Regions from separate parts of the Isoptericola sp. NPDC056605 genome, predicted to be linked through region 1. Evidence: riboswitches for the same ligand, from Rfam matches in the RefSeq annotation. Region 1 holds a riboswitch; each other region holds the start of a gene.
What was found. Region 1 has a riboswitch for S-adenosylmethionine ahead of ACFQ8Y_RS05935 (NADPH-dependent FMN reductase). Riboswitches for the same ligand answer to the same signal wherever they lie in the genome.

Region 1 (6,663 bases):
GAGGACGGCGGGCAGCAGCCGCACGCCGGCGACGTCGCCCGACGCGGCGAGCTCGGCGAGGAGGCCGGCGAGGCCCGGGGCGTCGCCGGTGTACCGCAGCGCGCCCGTGCCCCAGCCGGTGCGCGCCCCCGAGGGCGTGGCGGCGTCGAGCTCGGCGAGCCGGGCGGTCGCGGTGCGGCCGCCGGCGTCGAGCACCACCTCCAGGTCGAGCACCGCCCGGGCGGCGCCGTCGGGCCCGCCGGTCCCCGCGGCCGTCGCGGCGCGTGCCGCCGCGCGGGCGGTGGCGACGTCGGTGCCGCCGACGAGTGCGACGTCGACCAGGGGCTCGGCGCGCACCGAGGGCGCGACGTCGGCGGCCGCCGCGAGCACCACGAGCTGACCCTGGGGCGGGCGCGGCGTGATGAGCGGGCCCTTGACGGCGAAGCTCTCGCCGACGAAGTCGACGTGGTGCAGCCGGTCGCGGTCCACGTAGCGGCCGGTGGCGACGTCGCGGATCACGGCGTCGTCCTCCCACGAGTCCCACAGGTCGCGCACGACCTGCACGACGTCGCGGGCCTCGCGGGCGAGGTCGGCGACGTCGTCGCGGCCGTAGGCGGCCGCCGTCTCCGGGGTGCGGGTCGTGCCGGCGAGCCAGCCGCCCCGGCCGGAGGCCGCGATGTCGAGGGACGCGAGCTGGGCCGCCACGTGGAACGGCTCCGGGTAGGTGGTCGGCACCTGGGGCACCAGGCCGATCGCCGTGGTGGTGCGGGACACGAACGCCGCGCGCGTGACGGCGTCGAGCCGCGCGGAGGCCGGCGACCCCGCGACCGCGGGCAGCAGGGCGTCGGCGAACGTGGCGAAGGTGACGCCGGCGTGCTCGGCGCGGCGCACCGTGCGGGCGAGCCGTGCGGCGGAGACGAGCTCGGTCACGGCGATCCCGGTGCTCGTGACGGCCGCGGGGTGCGCGCCCGCGCCGTCGACGTCGAGCCCCACGAGGAAGGGAGAGGTCAGGGTGGTCATGGTGCGGGGGCCGCCTCTCAGATCTGGGACTCGTCGCCGAGCCGGTGGTAGGTCCGGTCGAGGTAGACGAGCGGCGAGGCGTCGTCCGACCCGGACTGCAGCGCGCGCAGGGACACCAGGTAGCTGTCGCCGACCGGCGTCCGCTGCACCACCCGGGCCCGCACCCACGAGACCGCCCCGTCGATCACGGGCTCGCCCGAGGGCAGGGCCGTCCAGCCGCCGTCCGCGAAGCGGTCGATGCCGCTCGTCGCGAACCGGGCGGAGAGGTGGTCCTGGTGGTCGGCGAGGAAGCTGATCGCGAGCGTGCTGGCCTCCGAGACGGCGGGCCACGACGAGGAGGTGGACGCCAGCGAGAACGCCAGCAGCGGCGGCGCGGCCGACACGGAGATCACGGACGTGGCGGTGAACCCGACGGGGCGGCCCTCGTGCGCGAGCGCGACGACGGCGACGCCTGCCGGGTGCTGGCGGAAGACCGTCTTGAACTCGTCGGGGGACAGCTGGGGCTCGTCCTGCTGGGCCAGGAGCTCCTCGATCTCGGACAGGGCGGACAGGTCGGTGTGCGCGTGGGTGTGCTCCGTGGTCACAGGGCGGCTCCCGTCAGCTCGGCGGCGGTGGCGTCCGTCGTGGTGGTGGTCGTGGCGGTGGCGGCCGTGGCGGTGGCGGCCGGCGCGGCGGGTACGCCGGCGGCGCGCCGCAGCGGCGTCGCCCAGCGGGCGAACCAGGGGTCGAGCGCCTCGCCGAGGTCGGGCAGCTGCGCCTCGGTGAGGGTCAGGGTGCGGGTGGGCACGACGGCACCCAGCTCCACGAGGACGGGCCGCAGGTGCGCCTCGCCGGCGAGCGCGTGCGCCGGGTTGCCGGACACGACGAGCGGCACGACCACGACGCCCGCCAGGCCGTCCGGCCCGTAGAGGTCGAGGAACGACTTGAGCAGACCCGTGTAGGAGGCCTTGTAGACGGGGGTCGCGACGACGGCGACCGTGGCGCGCGCCAGGCGGTCCTTCGCCTCGTCGGCGGCCGGGTGCGCGGCCGTGAGGATCTCGCCCGCGAACGCCGCGAGCTCGATCGTCGCCACGTCCGTGGTGCCGAGCAGCTCGGCGACGCGGCGCCCGGCGGCCTCGGCCGCGGCCAGGGTGCGCGAGCCTTCGCGCGGGTTGCCGGAGACCACCACCACGGAGGCGGCGGAGGGGCGGGTGGGTTCGGTCATCGGGTGTACCTCGCAAGTCCGTCGATCACGCTTGCCGCGCGGCGTCTCGGCCCGCGGACGGGCCGGCCGGCGGCCTGGTCATCCTCCGGAGCACCCCGCCGTGACGTGGGGTTGCTGCCCAGCCAGCCGGGGCTTCGCGCTGGGGCTCTTGACCTGGGGCGGAGGTATAGCAGCCGTTTCGCAGAACGCCAGGCTGCTCCCGAGAATTCTCACGATCCGGACGCGGTGCGGTCCACGGTCGACCGCGCCGCGTCCTCCCCGACGGGTCGGTCAGGCCGCGGCGGCCGCCGCCCGCGCCGCGCGGAGCGGAGCGAGGGCGTCCGACCAGGCCACCACCTGGTCCAGGAGCTCGTCGAGCGCGGCGCGCTGCCGGGGCTCCGGGTCGAGCTCGCGGTACTCGCGGAAGTCGTGGTGGAACGACAGCGCCACCTGCGTGCGGACCGTCGCGAGCTGCAGCTCGGCCGCGACCAGGCGCAGGTGCTCCACGGCCCGCGCACCGCCGAGGACGCCGTAGCCGACGAACCCCGCCGCCTTGTCGTTCCACTCGGCGTACAGGTAGTCGAGGGCGTTCTTGAGGACCCCGGGCACCGAGTGGTTGTACTCGGGGGTCACGAACACGAAGCCGTCGAACGGGGCGACGGTCGCCGCCCACCGCCGGGTGTGCTCGCCGGCGTACTGCCCGCCCGAGGCGGGGACCGGCTCGTCGAGGTGGGGCAGGTCCTGCTCGGCGAGGTCGACCAGCTCGAAGCGGGCGTCGTCGCGCCGTCCCGCGACGTCGAGCACCCAGCGCGCGACGCGCTCGCTGTAGCGGCCGGGTCGGGTGCTGCCGGTGATGATCGCGATCGTCGTCATGGTGCGCCTTCCGTCGGGTCGGGACGATCTCGGTCGCCCCGACGTGTTGTGGTCGATGGCGGGAACCTCCGGTGACCGGTGCCCTATGCCCGGTCGGCCACCCGCACCATGAAGTGCGTCACGCACCCCGGGGTGCGGATCGGGACGGAGCGAGCATGGCGAGCACGGAGATCGGGGACGGCGCGGAGATCTGGGACGGCGCGGGGACCTGGGACGGTGCGGCGGGCTCGGCGTGCGCGGGCGAGGACGACCGGCGCAGGGTCCGGGAGCTCTTCCACCGCGTGGGTGACAAGTGGTCGCTGGTGGTGCTGGCCGAGCTCGGCGCCGGGCCCGTGCGGTTCACGACGCTGCTCGGCAGGGTCGAGGGCATCTCCCACCGGCTGCTCGCGGTGACGCTCCGGCGCCTCGAGCGGGACGGGCTGGTCGCGCGGACCGTCTACCCGGAGGTGCCCCCGCGCGTCGAGTACGCGATGACGGGGCTGGGTGCGTCGCTCCTGGTGCCGCTGGCGGCGTTGGCGGGGTGGGGCGAGCGGCACGGGCCGACGATCGACGCGCACCGCCGCGCGGACGACCGGCGGCGCGGGGTCGGCCGGGCGTCGCAGGACGGCGTGCCGGAGGGCCGCTGACCGGTGGTCGGCGGCCCTCCGACGATGACGCGGGGCGGGTGCGGCGGTCCGCTCACGCCTCGAGCCGCAGGCGGGCCCCGAGTGCGCACGAGGCGACGACGGCCGCACCGGCCACGAGGACGACGTCCTTGAGCACGTACTGCCCGAGCAGGGTCATGCCGTGCCCGAACAGCTCGTCGCCGAACAGCGCGACGGGCGACAGGATCCCGACCATGGCGACGGCGAGGACGACCAGGCCCACGCGCAGCAGTCGCCCGCTGACCAGGGTGAGGCCGATGAAGGTCTCCATGACCGCGACCAGGACGACGGCGGTCGCGGCGGGGACGAGCCCGAGGGTGAGCGTCTCGACGGTGCGGCCCGCGATCTGCTCGGCGGGGCTGGCGCCGGGGAAGAACTTCAGGACGCCGAAGCCGAGGAACACGAGCCCGAGCGCGACGCGCAGCGCCGGGACGGACCACCGGGTGAGGAACCGGGCGAGGGCGGTGACGGCGACGTCGAGCCGCAGCGCCACCTGCTCGGCGAGCGCGTTCGGGAGGCGGCGCGTGGCCGGGTCGGCGGGGGTGCCGGGGGCGGGGACGCCGGCGGTCGGGCGGTGGGTCGGGCGGCGGGTCGGGGTGGAGACGGACATGGTGGTGCTCTCTTCCAGGGGGTGGTGCGACCCGGGGGTGGTCGCCCTGGGAGAGAGGCGTCGTCGGGGCGCCGGATGCGCGGGGCCGCGGTTTTCGCCCGCTCGTCACCCGCAGGGAGGTGACGCAGACTCGGGGCATGGGCCCGCGCAGCTTCCGCTGGGTGTTGCACGTCGACCTCGACCAGTTCCTGGCCGCGGTCGAGATCCTGCGGCGTCCGGAGCTCGCGGGGAGGCCGGTGATCGTCGGCGGGCGCGGCGACCCGACGGAGCGCGCGGTGGTCTCCACCGCGTCGTACGACGCGCGGGCGTTCGGCGTCCGGTCGGGGATGCCGCTGCGTGCGGCGGTCCGCAAGGTGCCGGACGCCGTCCTCCTGCCGGTGGACCGCCCGGTGTACGAGGAGGCCTCCGCCCACGTGATGGAGACGCTGCGCGGGCTGGGCACGGTGGTGGAGGTCCTCGGCTGGGACGAGGCGTTCCTCGGGTACGACGGCGAGGACCCGGAGGGGTTCGCCCGGCTCGTGCAGCGGGCGGTGCTCGACGCGACCTCGCTGCACTGCTCGGTGGGTATCGGCGACACCAAGGTCCGCGCGAAGATCGCGACCGGGTTCGGCAAGCCGGCGGGCGTGTACCGGCTCACCGCCGAGAACTGGTTCGACGTGATGGGGGAGCGACCGACCGTCGACCTGTGGGGCGTGGGAGCGAAGGTGTCGAAGCGGCTCGCGGCGCACGGTATCGACACGGTCGCGCGGCTCGCCGCCGCGGACGAGGCCGTCCTGGTCGGCGAGCTCGGGCCGCGCCTGGGCGCCTGGTACGGGGAGCTGGGCCGTGGGCAGGGCTCCGCCGTCGTCGACGACACCCCGTGGGTGGCCCGGGGGGCACAGCCGCGAGACGACGTACCAGCGCAACCTCACGACGCCCGAGCAGGTCGCTGCGGCGCTGCGGGAGCTGGCGGCGCAGGCGCACGCCGACACCGAGGCCGAGGGGCGGGCCGTCTTCCGGGTGGGGCTGAAGGTGCGCTACGCGCCGTTCTTCACCAGGACGCTGTCGCGGAAGCTGCCGGCGCCGACGCGCTCCCTGCAGGAGGTGACCGCCGCGGTGCTCGACCTCGCGGCCGGGCTGGAGCCCGGCCGCGAGGTGCGGCTGCTCGGCGTGCGCGCCGAGATGGTCATGCCCGAGGACGGTACGGACGCCGCGACCACGCCGGTGCGCGGGCGGATCTGAGCCACGTGGGCACGAGGGCTCAGCGCCAGTACCGCTCCGGCACCAGCCCCAGCCGGCGCAGCTCGCCCGCCACGAGGTCGGCGTAGACGCCGGCGCCGTACCACGAGGTGTGGGTGCGGTCGCCGTTCTCCCGGACCAGGTAGATCGGCTGGGCGTCCACGGGTCCGAGCCCCTCGACCAGCTCCTCGCTCAGCGCGGTGAGGTCGACGAGGTCGACGTCGAGGTCGGCGGCGACGTCACGGACGTGCTGCGGGAGGCTGCCCGCGGCGGTCTCGATGAGGCCGGCGGAGTCGAGCTGGTCGCCGTCGAACCGGAGCCGGACGATCGGGGTGACGAGCACGGGAGTCGCTCCCGTGGCCCGCACCCGGGTGACGATCTCGGTCAGGTTGGCGCGGTACTGCTCGGCGGTCGTGGTCTTGTCGTTGTGCGCGAGCTGCACGAGCGCGACGTCGCCGGGCCGCAGCTGGGGCACCAGGGCGTCGAACATCTCCGGCTTGGCGAGCACGGAGACCGTGCTCTCGCCGGAGCCGGAGTGGTTGACGACGCTCACCCCGAGCCGGAGGTGCGCGGGCAGGCGTTGGCCCCACCCGGTGTAGGGCGCACCGCCCTGGTCGGTGACGGTGGAGTCGCCGAGCAGGGCGAGTCGCGGGGTGCGGACGTCGGCGGGCCGGATCCCGATCCCGGCGACGTGCGGCGCGTCGCCGGTGAACGTGAGCGTCAGGCCCGGGGTGCCCTCGCCGGCGGGCTGGTTCTGCTGGCTCTCGGGGTCGCGCACGTTGACCGTGAACGTGCGCCGGGCCAGCTCGCCGTCGGCGGTGTCGACGGCGGGGACCATGAGGCGCCGGGCCTCGGCCTGCACCTCGGTGCCGGCCGGGCCGTGCCGGTCGCCCAGCATCACGGTGACGTCGTAGTGGCCGGGCGGCAGGTCCGGGTAGGTGCACACGACCGGGGCGGTGCCGGTGCACGCCTCGAGCAGCGCGGCGTCCGGCCGGGGGCCGCCGAGGCCCGGCCGCCCGGCGTCGGCCGCCGGACTCGCCGAGGCGGCCGGGCTTCCCGTGACGACGGCGGCCGCGGCGAGCAGGAGCGCCGCGGCGCGGCGTCCACGCGGTGCGGCGCTCACGACAGCTTCTCCC
Region 2 (6,663 bases), on a different contig from region 1:
TCGATCGCCTTGACGGCGAGCGTCAGCAGCTCGGTGACCTCGGCAGGCGACGGCACGCGCGGGGAGTGGATGTCGTAGACGCCCGGCCCGATGCCGCGCGAGTACCCGGCGTCGGCGAGCTCGGGCACGATCTCCATCCGCGAGCGGGCCGCCTCCACCGACGTGACGTCGGCGTCGAGGCCGTCGATCGCGCCGATGACCTCGCCGAACTCCGAGTAGCACAGGTGCGTGTGGACCTGCGTCGCCGCCTCGACGCCCGACGTCGCGAGCCGGAACGACCCGACCGACCAGTCGAGGTAGGCGGGCTGGTCGGCGCGGCGCAGCGGCAGCAGCTCGCGCAGCGCGGGCTCGTCCACCTGCACGATGCCGATGCCCGCGGCCTCCAGGTCCGCGATCTCGTCGCGCAGGGCCAGGCCCACCTGGTTCGCGGTGTCGCCGAGCGGCTGGTCGTCGCGCACGAACGACCACGCGAGGATCGTCACCGGTCCGGTGAGCATGCCCTTGACCGGCTTGTCGGTGAGCGACGCCGTGTACGCGGACCACTCGACGGTGATCGGCGCCGGGCGCTGCACGTCCCCCCACAGGATCGGCGGGCGCACGCACCGCGAGCCGTACGACTGCACCCAGCCGTTCGCCGTCACCGCGAACCCGTCGAGCTGCTCGGCGAAGTACTGCACCATGTCGTTGCGCTCGGGCTCGCCGTGCACCAGCACGTCGAGGCCCAGCTCCTCCTGCAGCGTCACGACGCGCCCGATCTCCTCCCGCATCGCGACGGAGTAGTCGGCGTCGGCGAGCTCGCCCTTGGTCCACGCGGCGCGGGCCTTGCGGATCTCGGGGGTCTGCGGGAACGAGCCGATCGTCGTCGTGGGCAGCGGCGGCAGGTTCAGCCGCGCGGCCTGGGCGGCCGCGCGCTCCGCGTACGGGCCGCGGGCGAAGTCGGCGTCGGTGAGCGCCGCGGCGCGGTCGCGCACCTCGGGCACGACGACGCCGGCCGCCGTCGCGCGCGAGGCCACGGCCGCGGACGACGCGGCGAGCGCGTCCTCGACGGCCGCGCGACCGTCCGTGAGGGCGCGGGCCAGGGTCGCGACCTCGCCCACCTTCTGGTCGGCGAACGCCAGCCAGTCGCGCAGGCGCGGGTCGAGGGTGGTGCCCGCCGCGTGCTGGTCGTACACCTCGTCCTCGACGTCGTGCGGCACGTGCAGCAGCGACGTCGACGTGCCGACGGCGAGGGCGACGGCGCCGAGGCCCCGCAGCGACTCGACCGCGTCGAGCTTGGCGGCCAGGTCGGCCCGCCACACGTTGTGGCCGTCGATCACCCCGGCGACGAGGGTCTTGCCCTCGAGGCCCGGCACCGGCCCGGCGGGCACGGCGCCCTTGACCAGGTCGATCGCGATCGCGTCGACGTCGGTCGCGGCGAGGAGCGCGAGGGCGTCCTCGTGCAGGCCGCCGAACGGCGCCGTCACCAGGATCGCGGGCCGCTCGCCGTCGGCATCATCGGTGGCCGTCGCGAGGTCGGTCGCCAGCGCGCGGTAGGCGGACGCGATCGCCGCGTGCAGGCGCTCGGCGGGCACGTCGAGCGAGTCGGTGACGAGCGCGGGCTCGTCGAGCTGCACCCACGGCACCCCGACCGCTGCCAGCGCGCGCAGCAGGTCGGCGTACGCGGCGACGACGTCGTCGAGCCGGTCGAGCGGGTGGAACCCGTCGCCCGCCTCGTCGGCCGCCTTGGACAGGGCGAGGAACGTCACCGGGCCCACGAGCACGGGGCGCGTGGTGACGCCGGCCTCCTTGGCCTCGGCGTACTCGCGCACGATGCGGTGGTCGGCGAACGAGACCGGCGTCGTCTCGCTGATCTCGGGGACCAGGTAGTGGTAGTTGGTGTCGAACCACTTGGTCATCTCGAGCGGGGCGTCCTCGCCGCGGCCGCGGGCCACGGTGAAGTAGCCGTCGAGCTCGAGCGAGCCGTCCTCGTCGTCGAGCAGGTCGCGGAACCGCTCGGGGACGGCGCCGAGCAGCGCGACGACGTCGAGCACCTGGTCGTAGTAGGAGAACGACCCCGGCACGGAGCCGTCGTCGGGGTTCAGCCCGAGCTCGACGAGGCGGCGGGCGGTCTCGCGGCGCAGCGCGCCGGCCGTGACCTCCAGGTCGACGGCGTCGGTGCGCCCGGCCCAGAACGACTCGACGGCCTTCTTGAGCTCGCGGCGACGCCCGATGCGGGGGTAGCCGAGGATCGTGCCGCCGGGAAATGCCGCGGCGGGGGTGGTGCTGGTGGTGGACATGAGCACTCCAGAGTTCGGGCTCCGCTCAGACGGCGGGAGCCTGGGTCGGGATGCTCGGTACCCACGGCCTTCTGGCCAGGTCCGCGCCGTCCGACGTGACGTCGGCCGGCGCCGGTCCGCCGAGGTGGACACCCTCGAGCAGGTCCAGAGCGGGACGGTACTTGTTGAACGTGTACACGTGGATGCCGGGGGCGCCCGCGTCGAGCACGCGCTGGGCGAGCTCGACGGCGCGCGCGGTCCCGTAGGCGTGCTGCGCCTCCGGGTCCCCCGCGGCGTCGAGCGCGTCCAGCAGGTGCCGGGGCGCGCGGACGCCGGTGAGCTCCTCGACGCGACGGAGCCGGCGCGGCTCGGTCGTGGGCAGCTGCCCCGCGAGGATCGGGATCGTCACCCCGGCCGCGCGGGCCTCGGCGACGAAGTCGGTGTAGGAGTCGGCCTCGTAGAACAGCTGCGTGATGGCGAAGCTCGCCCCCGCGTCCTGCTTCTCCTTGAGGCGCCGGACCTCCTGGGCCCGGGTGGTGCCGGCCTGCACGTTGCCGTCGACGAACGTCGCGACGGCGATCGTCATCGGGCGGGCGGCGCCGCGCAGTGCGGCCCCGGGGTCGGTCGCGCAGCGCCGCGCCTCGACCTCGCGCAGCAGGTGCACGAGCTCGATCGAGGATGCGACGCCGTCGGCGGGCGGCTCCCAGTCAGGCTGGTCCTTCGGCGGGTCGCCGCGCAGGGCGAGGAACGCGCGGGTGCCGGCGTCGAGGAAGTCGTCGATGACGGCGGACACGTCCTCGCGGTGCGCGCCCACGCAGGTCAGGTGCGCCACCGGCAGGACGGGCGTGCCCTCGAGCAGGGTCGCGACGACCTGGCGGGCGGTCGCCCGGTCACCGCCGCCCGCGCCGTACGTCACGGACATGAAGTCCGGTCGTGCGGCGACGAGCCGGCGCGCCGTCTCCCAGAACTTGGGCGCGGCGTCCGGCCGGCGCGGCGGCATGAGCTCGAACGAGACCGTCGGGCGTGCCGGCAGCGCCGGGTGAACTGCCGGCTGAGCTGCCGGGGTGGGCGAAAAGGATGCCTCTGCGACCATGCGTCACTCCATCGATCCTGGCGTGAGCACCTTCGTCCTCGGGAGGCTTCCGTCGGAGAACGGGTTGCTGCGGCGTCGTCGAGCCAGGACTCTCGGCCGCTCTGGATGGCTGTCACGCGATCGTACGCAGCATCCGCGATACGGGCGAGGATGAGACCGCCTGCTGAGACGATCGCGGATGCCGGGCGGGCATCCGCACCGTGATGGTCACCGGCGACAACCCGCTGACCGCCGCGGCCATCGCGGCCGAGGCCGGCGTGGACGACTACCTCGCCGAGGCGACGCCCGAGGACAAGCTGGAGCTCATCCGGCGCGAGCAGGAGGGCGGCAGCCTCGTCGCGATGACCGGGGACGGCACCAACGACGCCCCCGCGCTCGCGCAGGCCGACGTGGGCGTCGCGATGAACTCGGGCACGTCGGCCGCGAAGGAGGCCGGCAACATGGTCGACCTCGACTCCGACCCCACCAAGCTCATCGACGTGGTCGGCGGGAACGCCCTGCTCAGGGCACCAGCACGACCTTGCCGCCGGCTTGGCCGCTCTCGACCAGGGCGTGCGCACGAGGCGCGTCGGCCAGCGGGAGCACCGCGCCGACGGTGGTCACGAGGTCGCCGCGGGCGAGGGCGTCGACGGCCTCGGCGAGCTCTCCGGCGTCGCGCTCGGACCGCCAGCTGGCCTCGACGCCGAGGTCTGCCGCGGCGTCGTCGGCGATGGTGACGATGCGCTCGGTGCCGCCGCGCAGGGTGATCGAGTCGGGCAGCACGCCCGCGCCGGTGGTGTCGAGGACGGCGTCCACGCCGTCGGGGGCGAGGGCGCGGACCCGCTCCACGAGCCCTGCGCCGTAGGTGGTGGGTGTCGCGCCGAGGGCGGCGACGCGCTCCTGGTTCCGCGGCGACGCCGTACCGATCACGCGGGCGCCGCGGCGCACGGCGAGCTGGACGGCCAGCTCGCCCACCGACCCCGAGGCGCCGTGCACGAGCAGCGTCTCGCCGGGCCGGACGTCGAGGAGGCGCAGCACGCGGGTCGCGGTCTCGGCGGCGACGGGGAGCGTGACGGCGTCGGTCGCGGCGAGCCCGGCGGGCACGCGGGCGAAGACCGACGTCCGGGCGAGCTCGGCGTACCCGCCGCCGACGGCGAAGCCCACGACGCGGTCGCCGGGCGCGACGCCGGCCACGCCGTCCCCGACCTGGTCGACGACCCCCGCCACCTCCAGGCCCGGCACGACGGGCGACGTCGGCGGCGGGCCGCCGGTCGTGCCGGCGCGGGACTTCACGTCCCAGCCGTTGACGGCCGCGGCCTCGACGCGCACGCGCACCTGGCCGGGCCCGGCCTGAGGGTCGGGGGCGTCGGCGAGATGCAGCACCTCGGGGCCGCCGTGGGACTCGAACACGATCGCACGCACGCGCCCATCCTGGCCCGGCCGGCACCGTCGCGCGCGCCGCTCAGCAGCAGCGCGAGCCGGGGTTGCGGTCCTGCTCCGCGTAGTGCTCCCGCCAGAACTCGCGCTCGCCCATCGGCGCGCGGCCGGGGTGGGCCGACCGCTCGTGCGCGACGTACGTCGCGTAGGCGTCGTCGCCCATCACCTGGCGCACGTACCAGCGCAGGCTCGCCCACCCCGCCGACGCCGCCCGGGCCAGCGCCCGGGCGACGTCGTGCACCCTGCCGGTGCGGGGCTCAGTGGTGCCCGGCACCGCTGGACTCCCGCAGGCCGGCGTCGGCCCACTCCTTCTCGATCCGCTTCTCGGTCGACGAGGCGAACAGGCCGGCCGGGGCGAACCGGCGCGACGCGACGGGCGCGTCCTCGTGGTTCTCGCCGCCGCCGGTGCGGAACGCCTTGATCGTCACGACCAGCGACGCGAGGATCACGACGATCGACAGCACCACGAACACGATCGACAGGGTGCCCTGCACGAAGGTGTTGCGGACCACGGCCTCCATGGCCGCGACGTCGGGCGCGGTGCCGAACGACGTCTCGCCGGCGGCGAGCGCGTCCTTGAACGCCCGGTGCTGCGCCCAGTACCCCACCGCGGGCACGTCCGAGAAGATCTTCTCGAACGACGCCCAGATGGTGATCAGCGCGGTGAAGGCCAGCGGCAGGGCCACGATCCACAGCCACCGCCAGTACGCGCGGCCCCGCTTCGCGACGATGGCGAGCACGACGGCGAGCGCGATCGCGGCCAGCAGCTGGTTCGCGATGCCGAACAGCGGGAAGAACGTGTTGATGCCGCCGAGGGGGTCGGTGACGCCCAGATACAGGATCGTGCCCCAGCCCGCGACCATGATCGCGGTGCAGACCCACACCCCGGGTCGCCAGCTCATGTCCTTGAACCGCGGTGCCACGTTGCCGATGGTGTCCTGCAGCATGAAGCGGGCCACGCGGGTACCGGCGTCGACCGCGGTGAGGATGAACAGCGCCTCGAACATGATCGCGAAGTGGTACCAGAAGCCCATCATCGCGGTGCCGCCCACCAGCTGGTGCATGATGTGCGCCAGCCCGAGCGCGAGCGTCGGGGCGCCGCCGGTGCGGGACACGATCGACGGCTCGCCCACCTGGGTCGCCAGGGTGCTGAGCATGTCGGGCGTGAGGTTGACGCCGGCGAGGCCGAGCGAGTTCACGAACGCGACCGCGCCCTCGATGGTGCCGCCGGTGGCGGCCGCCGAGGAGTTCATCGCGAAGTACACGCCGCGGTCGATCGAGATCGCGGCGACCAGCGCCATGATCGCGACGAACGACTCCATGAGCATGCCGCCGTAGCCGATGAAGCGCGTCTGGCGCTCCTTCTCCACGAGCTTCGGCGTCGTGCCCGACGAGATGAGCGCGTGGAACCCGGACAGGGCGCCGCACGCGATCGTCACGAAGAGGAACGGCCAGAGGTTGCCGGACACCACCGGGCCGGTCTCGCCGCTCGCGAACTCGCTGATCGCGGGCACGTTGATCTCGGGCCGCACGATGACGACGGCGCCGGCGAGCACCACGATGACGCCCACCTTCATGAAGGTGGACAGGTAGTCGCGCGGGGCGAGCAGCAGCCACACGGGCAGGACGGCGGCCACGAAGCCGTAGACGATGACGCCGACGGCGATGGTGGTGCGGTCGAGGTGGAAGAACTCCGCGCCCCACGCGGTGTCGGCCACCATGCCGCCGCCGACGATCGCGGCGAGCAGCAGGACGAAGCCGATGAGGGAGACCTCGGTGATCTTGCCCGGGCGCAGGTACCGCAGGTAGACGCCCATGAAGAGGGCGATCGGGATCGTCATGGAGACGCTGAACACGCCCCACGGGCTCTCGCCGAGGGCGTTGACGACCACGAGGGCG
Region 3 (6,663 bases), on a different contig from region 1:
GATCGTACGACAGGCGTCCGCGTGCTGGTCACCCCGTCTCGGGACGCGAACGCCGTGCGTCCCCGGTGTGCCCAGGCGCGGCCGAAGGTAAAGTCTCCGGCAGGATCCGGGCTCGACCGCACCTCGAAGGAGACGGACGATGGCAATCCTCGCCACGATCAAGGGGTGGTTCCGGCGCGAGCGCAAGGAGCCGTTGGAGCGTCCGCGCGACCTGCCGCCGCCGCGTCCCGAGGGCGGGCGCCCGCACGAGGCCCCCTACCCCCAGGGCGCGGACAACGTGCTCGGCTGGCGGGACGGCCCTGGCGTCTGACCCGCGGCACACCTGGGGGTCAGTCGTCGTCGTCCTCGCCGAAGTGCGCCACGTGGGCGTGCTGGTGGTGCTTGACGAACAGCCGCAGCTCGACGTCGCGGCCGTCCGCCTGCTGCGTGAGCACGCGGTCGATCCGGTCGGACTCGCGGGTCGCGGCGTCGACGATGACGTCGGCGTGCTCCTTCGTGTCCGCACCCGACCAGGTGCCGGGTTCCGCGAGCACGGCCTGGGAGTCGGCGGTGCCGGCGGCCAGGTCGGTGCCGGTGAGCTGCTCCACCTGGGCCCGGTCGAGGGTGATGACGGTCTTGTCGCTGTCGGCGTAGCGGACGGTGTACGCCGAGGGATCCTTCGCCGCCGGCGCGTCGGCGGTCTCCTCGGTCCCGTCGGCCTGCTCGTCGGCGCCTGCGGCGTCGTCGGCGGGCTGCGTCGCCGTCGTGTCCGACGCCGAGGTCCCCGGGTCGTCGAACTCGGCGTCGGGGGTCGGGGACGCGCACGCGCTCAGGGCGAGGAGGCTCGCGAGGGCGATCGGCGTCAGTCGGCGGGGAAGGTGTCGCATGGTCTCTCCTGGTCGATGGTGCCAGCCCCGTGCGGTGCTGACCCCCGTGAGTCGTCCGCGGCGGCGGAAAGGTTGCACGCGGACCGAGATTTCTTCGTCCGGGTCAGGACCCGGCGCCGACCCGCAGCCGGTGCACGGCCGTGAGGGCGGTCCCGTCCGGGGCGCGGGCCTCGAGCACCACCTCGGCGGCGCCGGTGCTGCTGGCGGTGAGCCGCACGCGCTCGTCGTCGGCCACGTAGGTGCCCGTGGGCAGCGTCCACACCCAGTGCTCCGCGCCCGCGACGTCGGCCGTGAGGGTGACCGGCTCGCCGACGGTCGCCGTCCCGGGCCCGGAGATGTCGACGCTCGCGCCGCCCCCGGCAGCGCGAGGCCGGTCGAGCCAGGCCGTGACGCCGGCGCCCGCGCCCAGGCCGAGGACGGCGGCGGTGACCGCGGCGACGACGGCGCCGGGGCGGCGTCGCGCGCGGTCCGGGCCGCCGGTCGTGCCCGGGCCGAGCGCCCCCTCGACGTCGGCCAGCCAGGCTGCGGCGTCGGGGTGCCGCCGGGCGGGGGCGTCGGCGAGGCTGCGGCGCAGCGCGGCGTCGAGGGAGCGCGGGAGGTCGGCGCCGTCGACGAGCCAGGACAGCAGCGCGGACATCGCCCACAGGTCGGCGCGGGTGTCGACCGTGCCGGGGCCGTCCTGCTCCGGCGGCCGGAACCCCTCGGTGCCGCCCGCGACGGTCAGCCCGGAGCTGCGGGCCAGGTCCTTGCTCATGCCGAGGTCGGCCAGGACGAGGCGCTCGTCCGGCCGGACGACGGCGGCGGGAACGCCCTCGACCGCGCCCTCCGGGCCGGTGCGCAGCAGCACGTTGCCGGGGCTGAGGTCCCGGTGCACGAGGCGTGCGGCGTGCACGGCCTCGACCGCGGCGGCGAGCCCCCGGGCGACGGCGAGCACGTCGGCGGGCGTCGCCGTCCACCCGTCCGCCCGCAGGGCCGCGACGCGGGCCGCGAGGGTGCCGCGGTCGGCGAGCTCGAGGACGAGGTAGGGCTGCTGGCGGTCGCTCTCGCCGATGTCGTGCACGGCGACGACGTGCGGGCTCGCCACCCGCCGCAGCGCCCGGCCCTCCGCGATGAACCGCTCGCGGACCTCCGGGTTGAGGCTGTGGTTCTCGGCCAGCACCTTCACCACGACGACGTCGTCCAGCCGCTCGTCCACGGCGCGGTGCACGGTGGCGAACGACCCGACGCCGATCACGTCGCCCACCCGGTACCGCCCGAGCAGCGGCTCGGGCGCGGCCGCCGCGGCCATCAGGACAGGCCCCCGAGGGCCGCGGCCACGAGCGCGCGGCCGCGCGAGACCTGTGACTTCACGGTGCCGACGCTGCGACCCAGACGGTCGGCCACCTCCGCGTAGGGCAGGCCCTCGATGTCGCGCAGCGTCACGGGCTCGCGGTAGAGCTCGGGCAGGGCGGCGAGCGCGTCGCGCACGGTGGCGCGCGTGGCGATGAGGGAGCTCATCCGTTCCGACGGCCCGACGTCGTCGTCGGGCAGGGGAGCGGTGGCGCGCTGCCGACGCAGGTGGTCGACCACCCGGTGGCGCACGATCCCGTGCACCCACGTGGTGACCCGCGACCCGCCCGCGAACGACCGGACCGACGTCGCCACGGAGACCAGCACGTCCTGGGAGACGTCGTCCACGGCGGCCTCGTCGAGCAGGGCGCCGCGCACGAAGCGCCGGACGACGCCGGACGCGTCCAGCAGCTCCACCAGCAGCTCGGTCGCGGGCGCGGAGCCCGCGGCGGCCCGCCCGCCGACGAGGTCGAGGACGTCGGCGGCGTCGTCCCCGGTCGCCGCGCGGGCGGCGAGCCCTGCGGCGTGGAGGTCGCCGCCGGCGAGGGCGCGGGCGACCAGCTCGGCCGGGGTTCCGACGGGGCTTCCGACGGGGCCTCCCGGAGGCGCGCCGGAGGCCGGAACGGTGCGATCGGGCATGCATCCAGCGTCTCACGCGACCGCATCGTGAGAAGGGGGCGGGCTCCGCTTGACCATGTGGTGCTGCGCACGCACGATGGGCGGCAGGTCAAGAGCGCCAGCGCGAAGCCCCGGCTCGCTGGCCGGCAACCCTCCTCTCGCGGCGGGGTGCCCCGGGTGACGACCTGGCCCTGCGCCGTCCGGCGCGCGGGCAAGCGCGGGGAGCCACCTCCCCGGCACGACCGAGGAGGACCACGCATGACCACGCTCACCCCCGCGCCTGCGGTGCCCGCCGTGCGCGTCGGCGCCGTGCAGGACGTCGCACCCGTGCTGCCCGTCGTCGGGAGCGACACGCTCGTGCCGCTCGTCGACGGCCGTCAGCTGCCGTACGCCAACCTCGACGTCGCGGCGTCGGCGCCCGCCCTGCAGGCCGTGGCCGACCGGGTCGCGCGCGTGCTGCCGCTGTACGCCAGCGTCCATCGCGGCGCCGGCTACCTGTCGCAGGTCTCGACGGCCCTGTACGAGACGGCCCGCCGCACGATCGGCGCGTTCGTCGGAGCCCGCGAGGACGACCTCACGATCGTCACCCGCAACACGACGGACTCGCTCAACCTGCTCGCGGGCTGCGTGCCCGCCGACCCGGCCACCGGCGAGCCCGGCCGCGTCCTCGTGCTCGACATCGAGCACCACGCCAACCTGCTGCCCTGGCAGCGCGTCACCGACGCGACCGTCGTCGCGGGCGGCCCGTCCGTGGCCGCCACCCTCGCGGAGATCGAGGAAGAGCTGGGGTCGGCCGCTGCCGCGGGCCGCCCCTACGCCCTCCTGGCGCTCACCGGCGCGTCCAACGTGACCGGCGAGGCGCTGCCCGTGGCCGACGTCGTCGCCGCCGCGCACGGCGCCGGCGCGCGCGTCGTGCTCGACGGCGCCCAGCTGGTGCCGCACCGCCGCTTCTCGCTCGCGGAGACGGGCGTCGACTACGTCGCGTTCTCGGGCCACAAGACGTACGCGCCGTTCGGGGCCGGTGCCCTGGTCGGCCGGCGCGACTGGCTCGACGCCGGCACCCCGTACCTGGCCGGCGGCGGCGCCGTGCGCCGGGTGCGCACCACCACGACCGACTGGCACGAGGGCCCCGCCCGGCACGAGGCCGGCTCGCCCAACGTCGTGGGAGCGGTGGCGCTCGCGGCCGCGTGCGACGAGCTCGCCGCCCTCGACCCGTGGGTCGCGGCCGGGCACGAGGACGCCCTGCGGCGCCGGCTCGTGGACGGGCTCGGCGAGATCGAGCGCGTCGAGGTCGTCCACGTCTGGGACGACGCCGTCGACCCGGTGGGGGTCGTGACGTTCACCGTCACCGGATACGACCCCGGCCTCGTCGCCGCGTACCTGTCCGCCGAGCACGGCATCGGCGTGCGCGACGGCCGGTTCTGCGCCCACCCGCTGCTCGGCCGCCTCGGCTTCGACGCCGGCGCCGTCCGCGCGTCGGTGGGCCTCGGCACCGCGGGCGAGGAGGTCGAGCGGCTCGTCGCCGCCGTCCGCTCGCTCGTGACCGAGGGGCCGCAGGCGCAGTACGACGTCGTGGACGGGCTGTGGGTCGTCGTCGACGACCCGCGCCCCGTGCCCGAGGGCTCCGGCCTCGAGGGGCTGCTCGCCACCGCCGCGCTGGGCGCCGACGAGGCGTTCGGCTGCCTGCCCGACGACCTCTGAGCCGTCGGCCCTGCCCCGGGCGGACATGACGACGGGGCGCCACCGTGCGGTGGCGCCCCGTCGTGTCAGCGGGTCAGCCCTTGAACGCGTCCTTGACGTCGTCGCCCGCCTGCTTGAGGTTCGCGCTGGCCTGCTGGGCCTTGCCCTCGGCCTCTTTGCTCTCGTCGTCGGTGAGCTTGCCCGTGGCTTCCTTGGCCTTGCCTTCGGCCTCTTCCGCCAGGTGCTTGGCCTTGTCTCCCAGTCCCATCGGGGCTCCTTCCGTCGGACGAACGACCTCGAGCACCGACCGTAGGCGCGTGCCCGCCGGCTCGCACGCCGACGTCTCAGGTCGTGGTCCTCCGGGTGGCGACCGGCAGGTCAGGGCGTCGGGCGGCCGAACTCCTCGATCAGCACCGGGTACTGCTCGTGACCGTGGCCCGCGGCGACGCCACGGTCGGCCACGGCCTTGAGCAGTCTCGGCAGCTCGGTGCTCACGCCCAGCACCGCGCTCTCCTCGACGAGGTGCGCCATCGCGCGCGCGTCCGTCTCGAGGGCCGAGGCCTCCGCCGGGAACCTGCCGCTGTCGACCTGCTCCGCGTAGCCGGGCAGCCAGGCGGCCACGCCCTCCGCGATCTGCCGGGCGAACGGGGCGAAGGCGGCGGCGTCCACCCCGGCCGTGCGGAGCATGGCGGTGCCGTGCAGCCACGCGTCGAGGACGCTCCACATCATCGTGAGGCCGGCCGCGTCGTAGAGGGACGCCAGCCCGGGGTCCTCGCCGAGGTGGGTGACGGTGCCGAGCGCGGCGAGGGTGGCGGCGTGCGCGTCGAAGTCCGTCCGGGGCCCGCTGTGCAGGACGACCGCGTCCGCCGTCCCGATCGCGGGCGGCACGGCCATGATCGCGCCGTCGAGGTATCGCGCGCCGCGCCGGGCGGCCCACCGGGCGGTCTCCCTGGCCTGCGAGGAGCTGCTGGACGTGAGGTTGACCAGCGTGGCGCCGGCGAGGTCGACGTCGTCGTGGCCGAGCAGCTCGCGCACGGCGGCGTCGTCGGTGAGGCAGACGATCGTCAGGCCGCCGGGACGGACCGCCGCGGCCGCCGTGGGCGCCAGGTGGGCGCCGTCCGCCACCAACGCGTCGGCCCTGGCGGGGGTGCGGTTCCACACGGTGGTGGGGTGTCCGGCCCGCAGGAACGCGCCGGCGAGCGCGCGACCCATGAGGCCGAGTCCGACGACGGAGACGGGGGCGGGGGACGACGGCTTGTGGGTTCTGGTGACCATGGCAGCATCGTCGACGTTCATACCGGTGTGAAGGTCAAGGGGGAGCGGGATGCGGATCGGTGAGCTGAGCCGCCGCACGGGCGTGCGGACGCACCAGCTGCGCTACTACGAGGCCCAGGGCCTGCTGGACGTCGCCCGACGCTCGAACGGCTACCGCGAGTTCGACGAGGGGGCCGTGCTGCGGGTGCGGCAGATCCGGCACCTGCTCGACGCGGGCCTGTCGTCCGAGGACATCGCCTACGTCCTGCCGTGCGCGGTCGGCGAGGAGCCGCAGCTGCCCGGCTGTGCCGAGCTCCTGACCGCGATGCGCTCCCGCCTGCGGCGTCTGGAGGACCAGATGGCGAGGCTCGCCCGCTCGCGCTCGGCCCTGGCCGGGTACATCGCGGCGGCGGAGCGGGTGGGTGGCGAGACCTACCCGCCGCTCGACGGCGCGACGGCGGAGAGGGTTCCCGCCTGATCACCAGGCCGGAGGGTGCCGGTCCGCCCAGCGCAGCCGGTCCTCGAGCTGGGCGGCGAGCGCGAGGAGCGTCGTCTCGCCGCCCGGCCGCCCGATCAGCTGGACGCCCATCGGCAGCCCGTCGTCGGTCCAGCGGGTCGGCAGCGTGATCGCCGGCAGCCCCGCCACGTTGAGCATCGACGTCCACGGCGTGTACTGGCACTGCTGCTCGAAGTTGCGCTCGGGGTCCTCGGGGTCGAACCAGCCGAGCGGGCGGGGCGTCATCGCGAGCGCGGGGGTGACGACGGCGTCGAACCGTGACACCTGCGCGACCAGCCTGCGCTCGAACGCCGTGAGCGCACGCAGCGCCTCGGCGAGCTCGCGGGCGGGCACCTGGCGGCCGCGGCCGATGAGCCACCGGGTGAGCGGCTCGAGCCGGTCGAGCCGTGCGGGGTCGTC

Region 2: it holds a riboswitch for S-adenosylmethionine, as region 1 does, so the genes downstream of both, ACFQ8Y_RS13255 (methylenetetrahydrofolate reductase) here and ACFQ8Y_RS05935 (NADPH-dependent FMN reductase) in region 1, are expected to answer to the same signal.
Region 3: it holds a riboswitch for S-adenosylmethionine, as region 1 does, so the genes downstream of both, ACFQ8Y_RS16100 (aminotransferase class V-fold PLP-dependent enzyme) here and ACFQ8Y_RS05935 (NADPH-dependent FMN reductase) in region 1, are expected to answer to the same signal.

The regions. Positions count from the first base shown of each region.
Region 1 covers NZ_JBHTVT010000004.1:81,300-87,962, reverse strand. The annotation lists gene ACFQ8Y_RS05945 (LLM class flavin-dependent oxidoreductase) at 1-999, opposite strand, end outside; gene ACFQ8Y_RS05940 (flavin reductase family protein) at 1,017-1,583, opposite strand; gene ACFQ8Y_RS05935 (NADPH-dependent FMN reductase) at 1,580-2,203, opposite strand; SAM riboswitch class IV at 2,226-2,357, opposite strand; gene ACFQ8Y_RS05930 (NADPH-dependent FMN reductase) at 2,474-3,055, opposite strand; gene ACFQ8Y_RS05925 (winged helix-turn-helix transcriptional regulator) at 3,211-3,681, shown strand; gene ACFQ8Y_RS05920 (DoxX family membrane protein) at 3,734-4,309, opposite strand; partial or broken gene ACFQ8Y_RS05915 (DNA polymerase IV) at 4,447-5,530, shown strand; gene ACFQ8Y_RS05910 (GDSL-type esterase/lipase family protein) at 5,550-6,650, opposite strand; gene ACFQ8Y_RS05905 (Tat pathway signal sequence domain protein) at 6,647-6,663, opposite strand, start outside.
Region 2 covers NZ_JBHTVT010000011.1:158,410-165,072, reverse strand. The annotation lists gene metE (5-methyltetrahydropteroyltriglutamate--homocysteine S-methyltransferase) at 1-2,276, opposite strand, end outside; gene ACFQ8Y_RS13255 (methylenetetrahydrofolate reductase) at 2,302-3,348, opposite strand; SAM riboswitch class I at 3,354-3,460, opposite strand; partial or broken gene ACFQ8Y_RS13250 (HAD-IC family P-type ATPase) at 3,537-3,833, shown strand; gene ACFQ8Y_RS13245 (NADP-dependent oxidoreductase) at 3,850-4,749, opposite strand; gene ACFQ8Y_RS13240 (YbdD/YjiX family protein) at 4,790-5,038, opposite strand; gene ACFQ8Y_RS13235 (carbon starvation CstA family protein) at 5,022-6,663, opposite strand, start outside.
Region 3 covers NZ_JBHTVT010000016.1:68,476-75,138, reverse strand. The annotation lists gene ACFQ8Y_RS16120 (hypothetical protein) at 140-310, shown strand; gene ACFQ8Y_RS16115 (hypothetical protein) at 330-866, opposite strand; gene ACFQ8Y_RS16110 (protein kinase) at 970-2,154, opposite strand; gene ACFQ8Y_RS16105 (RNA polymerase sigma factor) at 2,154-2,834, opposite strand; SAM riboswitch class IV at 2,921-3,037, shown strand; gene ACFQ8Y_RS16100 (aminotransferase class V-fold PLP-dependent enzyme) at 3,072-4,514, shown strand; gene ACFQ8Y_RS16095 (CsbD family protein) at 4,588-4,761, opposite strand; gene ACFQ8Y_RS16090 (NAD(P)-dependent oxidoreductase) at 4,872-5,768, opposite strand; gene ACFQ8Y_RS16085 (MerR family transcriptional regulator) at 5,818-6,225, shown strand; gene ACFQ8Y_RS16080 (amidase) at 6,226-6,663, opposite strand, start outside.